DNA from 2 places in the Acidovorax sp. LjRoot66 genome. Region 1 is predicted to be linked to the other one. Evidence: riboswitches for the same ligand, from Rfam matches in the RefSeq annotation. Region 1 holds a riboswitch; the other holds the start of a gene.

Region 1 (4,451 bases):
CTACGTTGGGTGGAAGAACCCTGGCAGCCTGATCGTGCACAGCAGCAGCACCCTGGAAACGCGCCGGGGCGCTTTCGGCACGGGGGTGGTCACGCCGTCGAGCCAACTGTACATCCGCAACAACCTGCCTGCGCCTGATGCCGCCATCGTGGCCGAGCGCGATGCATGGACTGTGTCCATCGAGGGGGTGAAGGCGCCACGCGCACTGACCGTGGCTGAGCTCAGAACCCTGGGCATCGAGACCGTGACCACAGTGCTGCAATGCTCGGGCAACGGGCGCGGCTTCTTCCCCAGCAAGCCCAGCGGCACGCCGTGGACGGTGGGCGCGGCAGGCTGCGTGGTCTGGAGCGGGGTGCCGCTGCGCAACGTGGTGGCCGCCCTGGGTGGGCTGGCGGGCGGTGCTGCCTACCTCACGGGCACGGGCGGCGAGAAATTGCCCGAGGGCGTGGACCCGCTCTCGGTGGTGGTCGAGCGCTCGGTGCCCATCCAGGCGCTGGAGAATGCCATCCTGGCCTGGGAGATGAACGGCGAGCCCATGCCGCTGGCCCATGGGGGGCCGCTGCGCCTGGTCGTGCCGGGCTACCAGGGGGTGAACAACATCAAGTACGTCAAGCGCGTGGCCTTCGGTGCCGAGCAGTCGCAGGCACGCATCATGTCGCACGGCTACCGCATGTCGCCACCCGGCACCAAGGCGGGCCCCGAGCAGCCCTCGGTGTGGGAGATGACGACCAAGTCCTGGATCAACGGCCCCCTGCCCGAACAGGGCACGCTCAAGGCCGGCATGGTGCAGGTGCATGGCGTGGCGTTTGGCGGCACGCGCGGCGTGAAGGGCGTGGAGGTGTCGGTGGACGGGGGCAAGACCTGGCAGGTGGCCCAGCTCATCGGGCCTGACCTGGGCCGCTTTGCGTGGCGCCAGTTCGTGCTGCCCGCACGCCTGGCCGCAGGGTCACATGAACTGCTCAGCCGCGCCACCGACACGGCAGGCAACGTGCAGCCCGAGCAGCGCGAGGAAAACCTGGGCGGCTACAACAACACGAGCTGGCGCGACCACGGTGTGACCGTGGTGGTCGCTTGAAGCGGTGCGCATCTTGCGCACCGCAGCCGCGGCCTGGCTGCTGGCGCTGATCGGCAGCGGCGCCTGGGCCGCAGATGCCGGCGAACTGGCGCGGGGCAAGGAGCTGTTCGGCAAGATCCAGCCCTCCTGTGCCGTGTGCCACACGCTGCAGGCGGCCGGGGCCGAGGGGCAGGTGGGTCCCATCCTGGACGAGCTCAAGCCCAATGCCGAGCGCGTGCTGCGCGCACTGCGTGCGGGCATTGGCGTCATGCCCTCCTATGCCGACAAGCTCAGCGAAAAGGACATGCGGGCCTTGGCGCACTTCGTGGCGCAGGCCAGCGGCGCTGCTCCCTGAGCGTCAGGCCTTGTGGGCCGCTGCCGTGGGCAGCCGGCTGGGTGCCGCGCTGTGGGGCATGCCCGTGAAGGCAAAGTCCAGCTCGGGCGCCAGGCCGCTCACGATGCGCGCCAGCGACTTGCCCGAGCCGCAGGCATGCGTCCAGCCCAGGGTGCCGTGGCCGGTGTTGAGGAACAGGTTGCCGAGTTTCGTCTTGCCGATCAGCGGCACGTTGCTCGGCGTGGCGGGGCGCAGGCCGGTCCAGAACTGGGCCCGGCTGGCATCGCCCGCGCCGGGAAACAACTGCTCCACGCGGCGCACGATGGCGTCGCAGCGCACCTGGTTGAGGTCGCGGTTGTAGCCGTTGAGTTCGGCCGTGCCGGCAATGCGCAGGCGGTCGCCGCCGCGCTCGCTGGTGTAGCGCGAGAACACGAGCTTGTACTCATCGTCGGTGAGACTCACCTGGTGCGCCATCGATGCATCCTTGACCGGCATGGTCACCGAGTAGCCCTTGGCCGGGTAGATCGGCAGGCGGATGCCCAGGGGCTGTGCCAGCAGCGGGCTGAACGAGCCCATGGCGAGCACGAAGGCATCGCCGTGCACGCGCTCGAAGCGGCCTTCGGCGGTGGTCAACTCCACATGGTCGATGCGTCCGCCCGCCTCGCGCAGCGCGGTGATGTGGTGGCCCAGGCGGAACTGCACGCCCGCAGCCTCGCACAGGCGCGCCAGCTCGCGGGTGAAGGTGTTGGCGTCACCGGATTCGTCCTCGGCGGTGTAGGTGGCACCGGCCAGTTGCGGGCGGATGTGGGCCAGGGCCGGCTCGATGCGCACGGCCTCGTCGGCGCTGATGACCTGGCGCTCGCAGCCGAGCTGGCGCATCTGCTCGGCCGGGGCCAGGGCGCCGTCGAACTCCTTCTGATCGGTATAGAAATGCAGGATGCCCTGCGTGCGCTGGTCGTAGGCAATGCCGGTGGCGGCGCGCAGCTGCTGCAAGGTGTCGCGGCTGTAGGTGCCGAGGCGCACGATCTGCTCGATGTTGTGGCGCGTGCGCGCCGGCGTGCAGTTGCGCAGGAAGGACAGGCCCCAGAGCCACTGGCGCATGTCGGCACGGATGCGGAACAGCAGGGGGGCATCTTCCTTGCCCAGCCATTGCAGCACCTTGAGCGGCGCGCTCGGGTTGGCCCAGGGCTCGGCATGGCTCACCGATATCTGGCCGCCGTTGGCAAAGCTGGTTTCCGCGCCGGGCGCGCCCTGGCGGTCGATGACGGTCACCTCGTGGCCAAGTTGCTGCAGGAAATAGGCCGAAGTCACGCCGAGCAGGCCGGCGCCAAGAACGATCACACGCATTTTGAAAGCCTCTGGAAGGGCAATCGCCGGGCCTGTCGGTGTCGCTGCGGGTGTAGGTCTCAACAACGCGCAGCGGGCACGTCATGGCCCGGCTGCCGCTCCCCCTGTCCTTGGTACCTGAGAGATTCACCGCCGCCCCTCATGGGCTGCGGCTTGCTCCTTCGGTGCGCTACATGGCGTAGCGGCTCTCCAGACGGCCTTGATGAATGGTGCAGTACGGAACCTGAGCGTGCATGGGAGTTTGCGCCTTCGGTGAAGCGGGCGGTGCCGCTTGCTCTCCTGCGGGGGCCATTCTAGGGCGAGGCCAGCGCACAAAAGCGAACGCCGCAGCTAATGTGCGGCGTTCGTTGCTGATACAAGACCGGGCAGTGGCCCGGTCAGGTGTCAGTTGCGGCGCGGATTGTCAGGGTTGCTGTCGCGGCGGTTCGACACGCCATCGCCATCGCGGTCCCGGTCGTTGCGGTTGGCAACGCCGTCACCATCACGGTCCCAGCCGCCACGGCGCATTTCCCAGCGGCCATCGCGTTCCTGCCAGGTGGGCTGGCGGTAGGCGTAGCCCGGGCGTGCCTTGACCCAGTGGCCGGCGACCCAGACGTGGCGGCCGCCACGCCAGTCCCAATGGCCTTCTTCCCAGACCTGGCCACGGCGTGGGCGTGGCACCGCTTCACGGCGGGGTGGTGGAGGGGCGGGGATCACCTGGTACCCCTGGGGGCCCGACTGGATCACCACGGTACCTTGGTGCACCGGCTGGGCCGTGGCTACGGACGAGAGGCTTGCCAGGGCCAGGGTGGTTGCAATAAGGGCTGCGTAAGTGGTTTTGTAAGCCATGGATGACTCCTTTTTCAATGTTGTTGTGTCGCCTTTGTATGGTGGGCAGGCAGCAGTGCCACGTCTGTAGGCGCTGCGCCTTGGTGCCTGTAGGCGAGCGGGGCCGGCGCCACCAGGGTAGCCGGCAGGTCCCCGTCAGTTGCGGTAGGGGTTGTCCGGGCGGCGGTCGTGGCGGTTGGGCACGCCATCGCCATCGCGGTCCCAGCCGCCGGGGCGCATGTGGTGGCGGCCGTCGCGCTCTTCCCAGCGCGGTTCACGGTAGCTGTAGCCGGGGCGGGCCTTGACCCAGTAGCCCTGGATCCACACGTGGCGACCGCTGCGCCATTCCCAATGGCCGGGCACCCAGGCCATGCCACGGCGTGCATGGGGTGGCGCTTCGTAGCGGGGTGGGGGGGCGCGTGGTATTGCACCGGGGTGACCTGCAGCGGCGCCAGGGCGGGGCGCTGCACGGGGTGTTGGTAGTAAGGGGTGCCGGTCTGGATGACGACGGTGGCGCTGGGGGATGCCAGCGCCGGGGCAATGGCACCCAGCGACAGCAAGGCCAGGGAAGCGACGGCGAGGGCGATGCGGGCCATGAAGGTCTCCTTGGAAATGATTCCTTGCGGAACCGGAGCCTTGATCGTGGGCGCTTTGCGTCAAGCCGGTGTAGTGCTCATGCGAAGAGTTGTAAGTGTGTGTTGCTGCAGCGCGGCTTGCGCACCCAAAGCGTGATTTATGTCACGTCAGCGGACCAGCAGGGCCAGCGCCGGCGGCAGCACCAGCCAGAAGCCTGACACCGGCATCAGCACCACGCCTGCCAGTACCAGCGCCAGCAGGCACCAGCCCATGGGCCGCAGCGCGACGGCCGGCTGGCTGCGCTCCAGGGCCGTCACTTCCCACGCCAGCAAG
Region 2 (4,451 bases), 1.7 Mb from region 1:
AAGGAAGGCACCAAGGCCAACCGCGCCCGCGTCGATGAAGACGATGCCAAGGGTGTGGCCGACCTGCGTGCCAAGGGCATGACGGTGATCGACAATGTGGACAAGGCCAAGTTCGTCGCCGCACTGGCCCCGGTGAATGCCGAGTTCGAAAAGCAGTTTGGCAAGGCCACGCTCGACAAGATCCGCGACGTGAAGTAATCCTGCGCGCTGCGCACCCCGGAACCAAACGCCCGTAGCACCCTTGCTACCGGGCGTTTGGTTCTTGCCTTTTACCGACCCACTATTTCCTGTGGTTGGCCCTGCCCCATGAAAAATGCTTTTCTGACTTTTGAGCGCTGGACGACCTCCATCGCGATGCTGGCCGCCTGCGCCATGCTGGCCGTGGCCTCGTCGCTCGGCATGTTCCAGATCGTGACCCGGTTCGTGCTGGAGCAGCCTGCCGAATGGACCGAGGTACTGATCCGCTTCAGCCTGATCTGGATGGTGTTTCTGGCCATCCCTGCCGCCTTTCGCCAGGGGGCGATGGTGAGTGTGGACGTGCTGTACCGCTGGAGCCCGCCCAAAATGCGGCGCATGCTCGACTGGGTGGTGTCGCTCGCCGCGTTGGCGCTGATCGGCGTGATCATCTGGTGGGGTTGGGACTATTCGGTGCGCGGAGGCGTGCAGAGCATGGCCGGGCTGGAGTCGGTGTCGATGTTCTGGGCCTACCTGGCCATGCCTGTCGGCGGCCTGTTCTGCGTGGTCGGCATCATCGGCAACCTGATCGATCCCCTGCGCATGGAACTGGAGACGGCCCAATGAGCCTGGTCATGATTTCAACGATGGTGCTGTGCTTTGCACTCACCATCTCGGTAGCGGTTTCCATCGGCCTGGCGTCCATCCTCGGCATCCAGGCCTCCAATGCCAACATGCTCATTTCCGTCAAGGAGATGTTCGCCTCGATCAACAAGTTTCCGCTGGCGGCCATCCCCTTCTTCATCCTGGCGGGCAACCTGATGGAAACCGGCGGGATCTCGCGCCGCCTGGTCGAGTTTGCCAAGAGCATCGTGGGCGGCGTGCAGGGCGGCCTGCCCATGACCTGCGTGCTGACCTGCATGATCTTCGCGGCGGTGTCGGGGTCCTCGGTGGCCACCACCTTCGCCATCGGCGCCATCCTGATCCCGGCCCTCATCAAGCACGGCTACCCCACGAGCTATGCCGCAGCGCTGCAGGCCACCAGCGCCGAACTGGGCGTGATCATTCCGCCCTCCATCCCGATGATCCTCTACGGCGTGAGCGCCGAGGTGTCGATTGGCGAGCTGTTCATCGCCGGCTTTGGCCCCGGGCTGCTGATCAGCTGTGCGCTGATGCTCTTCGTCTGGGCGTACTGCAAGTGGAAGGGCTGGGGCAAGACCGATGGCGAAGGCCGCATGCCCTTCGGCAAGGCCACGCTGCAGGCCGGCTGGGCGCTGCTGATGCCGGTGATCATCCTGGGCGGCATCTATGGCGGCGTGTTCACCCCCACCGAGGCATCGGCCGTGGCAGTGTTCTACGCCCTCGTCGTGGGCGTCGTGATCTACCGCGAAATCAAGATCCAGAACTTGTTCGCCATCCTGCGCAAATCGGTCATCTCCTCGGCGGTGATCATGTTCATCATCGCCAACGCGGGGCTGTTCGCCTTCCTGATCACCCGCGCGGGCGTGCCCGATGCAATCGGCCGCTGGCTGGAGTCGGTGCTGCAATCGCCCACCCTCTTCCTGCTGGGCGTGAACGCGGCCCTGTTCGTGATCGGCATGTTCATCGAAACCAGCGCCGCCATCATCGTGCTGGCCCCCATCCTCGCGCCAGTGGCCATGCACTTCGGCGTGGATCCCGTGCACTTCGGTCTCATCATGGTGGTGAACCTGGCGCTGGGCATGATCACCCCGCCCTTTGGCGTGAACCTGTTTGCGGCCTGCACGGTAGCGCGCATCTCGCTGGACCGGATCATCAAGCACCTGCTGCCCTTCGTCGGCGTGATCCTGGTGTGCCTGATGCTCATCACCTATATCCCAGGCATTTCGCTCGCGCTGCGCGATCTGGTGTATTCAAAGTAGTTAGAATTCACCCGGTCAGGAGAGAGCCTTCCTTCGAGAAGGCCGCCGAAGGCGCAGGGACACCCCGAACGCTCAGGCAAAAGGACTGGCAACCGCCTGCAGGGATGCAGGCGTTCCCTTGCTGGAGAGAGGTGGCCGCGCAGCACAGCGCGCAGGCCATCCACCGAAGGAGCAAGCCGCAGCCGCCAGCCAGGGCGGTGCGGTGAATCTCTCAGGTAAAGCGGACAGCAGGGCAAATCCCGCGACCTCATTGAGGGTCGCGGCCCCTATTTGCCCGGAGTCCGCCCCATGTCTGCCCCTGCCGCCAACGCTGCCCCCCTGCTCACCACGCCCCTGAACGCCCTGCACCTGGAGCTGGGCGCCCGCATGGTGCCGTTTGCCGGCTACTCCATGCCCGTGCAGTACCCCGCCGGACTAATGGCGGAGCACCTGCACACACGCCAGGCCGCCGGCCTGTTCGACGTCTCGCACATGGGCCAGCTCCAACTCATCGGCCCGGATGCCGCAGCCGCCTTCGAGACCCTGGTGCCCGTGGACGTGATCGACCTGCCGGTGGGCAAGCAGCGCTACGGCCTGCTGTTGACGGATGAAGGCACCATCATCGACGACCTGATGTTCTTCAACCAGGGCAACGATACGCTGTTCGTGATCGTCAATGGTGCCTGCAAGGTGGAAGACATCGCGCATATCCAGGCGCGCATCGGCCAGCGCTGCGAAGTTGCACCCATGCCCGACCACGCCCTGCTGGCGCTGCAGGGCCCGCAGGCCGTGACCGCCCTGGCCCGCCTGGCGCCGGGCATCGAAAAACTGGTGTTCATGACCGGTGGCAGCTACACCATTGCCGGCTGCGACTGTTTCGTGACGCGCAGCGGCTACACGGGCGAAGACGGCTTCGAGATATCGGTGCCGGCCGCCCAGGCCGACACCCTGGCCCGCGCCCTGCTGGCGCAGCCCGAGGTCAAGCCCATCGGCCTGGGCGCGCGCAACTCGCTGCGCCTGGAAGCCGGCCTGTGCCTGTACGGCAACGACATCGACACTACCACCACCCCGCCCGAGGCGGCGCTCAACTGGGCGATCCAGAAGGTGCGCCGCACCGGCGGTGCGCGCGCGGGTGGCTTTCCTGGTGCCGACAAGGTGCTGGCGCAGATCGACAACCCCGCCAGCCTGGCGCGCAAGCGCGTGGGCCTGGTGGCGCTGGAGCGTGTGCCCGTGCGCGAGCACACGCCCCTGCAGAGCACCGACGGCCAGGCCATCGGCGAGGTCACCAGCGGCCTGCTCGGGCCCACGGTGAACGAGCCCGTGGCCATGGGCTACGTCACGCCCGCATTTGCCGCCATCGGCACCCGGGTGAACGCCATCGTGCGCGGCAAGGCCATTCCCATGGAAGTGCGCGCCATGCCCTTCGTGCCCGCCAACTATTTCCGGGGCTGAAGCCCGCCCTGGCACGGCCCCTGCGTGGGCCGATGCCGCTTACATTGCAGATTCCTTCATTTTTCAAGAGCCACAGGAGCTTCCCCATGACCGTCAAATTCTCCAAAGACCACGAATGGATCAACGCCGCCGACGCGGCTGCCGCTGTCGTGGGCATCACCGTGCATGCCCAGGACGCCCTGGGTGACGTGGTGTTCGTGGACCTCCCCGAAGTCGGCAAGACCTTTGCCCAGGGCGAAGTCGCCGGCGTGGTCGAGTCTGTCAAGGCCGCAGCTGACGTGTACATGCCCGTCTCGGGCGAGATCGTCGAGGTCAACGAAGCCCTGCGCGCCGACCCCTCGCTGGCCAATTCCGATCCCCTGAACGCCGGCTGGTTCTTCAAGGTCAAGCTCAGCGATGCCGGCCAGCTCGACGCCCTCCTGAGCGAGACCGACTACACCGAGTTCGCGAAAAACGCATAACTGCAACCGCCCCTGCCTGAGACCTGCCCCATGTTGATGCAATCCGCCCTGCCGCTCGGCGCGCTCGAAAACACCACCGAATTCCTGCCCCGCCATATCGGCATCGATGCGGCCGACGAGGCGCACATGCTGTCGGTGATCGGCGAGGCCTCGCGCCGCGCCCTCATCGAGAGCATCGTGCCGCGCTCGATTGCGCGCAGCACGGCCATGGACCTGCCGCTGCCTGTGACGGAAGCGGCGGCCCTGGCAGAGCTCAAGGCCATGGCAGGCAAGAACCAGGTCCTGAGGAGCTTCATCGGGCAGGGCTACTACGGCACGCACACGCCGGGCGTGATCTTGCGCAACGTCCTCGAGAACCCGGCCTGGTACACGGCCTACACGCCCTACCAGGCCGAGATCTCGCAGGGCCGCATGGAGGCGCTGGTCAACTTCCAGACCATGGTCTGCGACCTGACCGGCATGCCGATCGCCAACGCCTCCATGC

Evidence for each region. Region 1 has a riboswitch for glycine ahead of ACSQ3Y_RS31300 (D-amino acid dehydrogenase). Riboswitches for the same ligand answer to the same signal wherever they lie in the genome.
Region 2: another riboswitch for glycine. It lies ahead of gcvT (glycine cleavage system aminomethyltransferase GcvT); the one in region 1 lies ahead of ACSQ3Y_RS31300 (D-amino acid dehydrogenase).

The regions. Positions count from the first base shown of each region.
Region 1 covers NZ_CAXUQU020000001.1:6,676,948-6,681,398, reverse strand. The annotation lists gene ACSQ3Y_RS31310 (sulfite oxidase) at 1-1,075, shown strand, start outside; gene ACSQ3Y_RS31305 (c-type cytochrome) at 1,089-1,409, shown strand; gene ACSQ3Y_RS31300 (D-amino acid dehydrogenase) at 1,413-2,735, opposite strand; glycine riboswitch at 2,830-2,938, opposite strand; gene ACSQ3Y_RS31295 (YXWGXW repeat-containing protein) at 3,120-3,563, opposite strand; partial or broken gene ACSQ3Y_RS31290 (YXWGXW repeat-containing protein) at 3,699-4,138, opposite strand; gene ACSQ3Y_RS31285 (DUF6463 family protein) at 4,286-4,451, opposite strand, start outside.
Region 2 covers NZ_CAXUQU020000001.1:4,962,619-4,967,069, forward strand. The annotation lists gene ACSQ3Y_RS23295 (TRAP transporter substrate-binding protein) at 1-198, shown strand, start outside; gene ACSQ3Y_RS23300 (TRAP transporter small permease) at 307-801, shown strand; gene ACSQ3Y_RS23305 (TRAP transporter large permease) at 798-2,075, shown strand; glycine riboswitch at 2,082-2,173, shown strand; glycine riboswitch at 2,187-2,313, shown strand; gene gcvT (glycine cleavage system aminomethyltransferase GcvT) at 2,364-3,506, shown strand; gene gcvH (glycine cleavage system protein GcvH) at 3,593-3,967, shown strand; gene gcvP (aminomethyl-transferring glycine dehydrogenase) at 3,998-4,451, shown strand, end outside.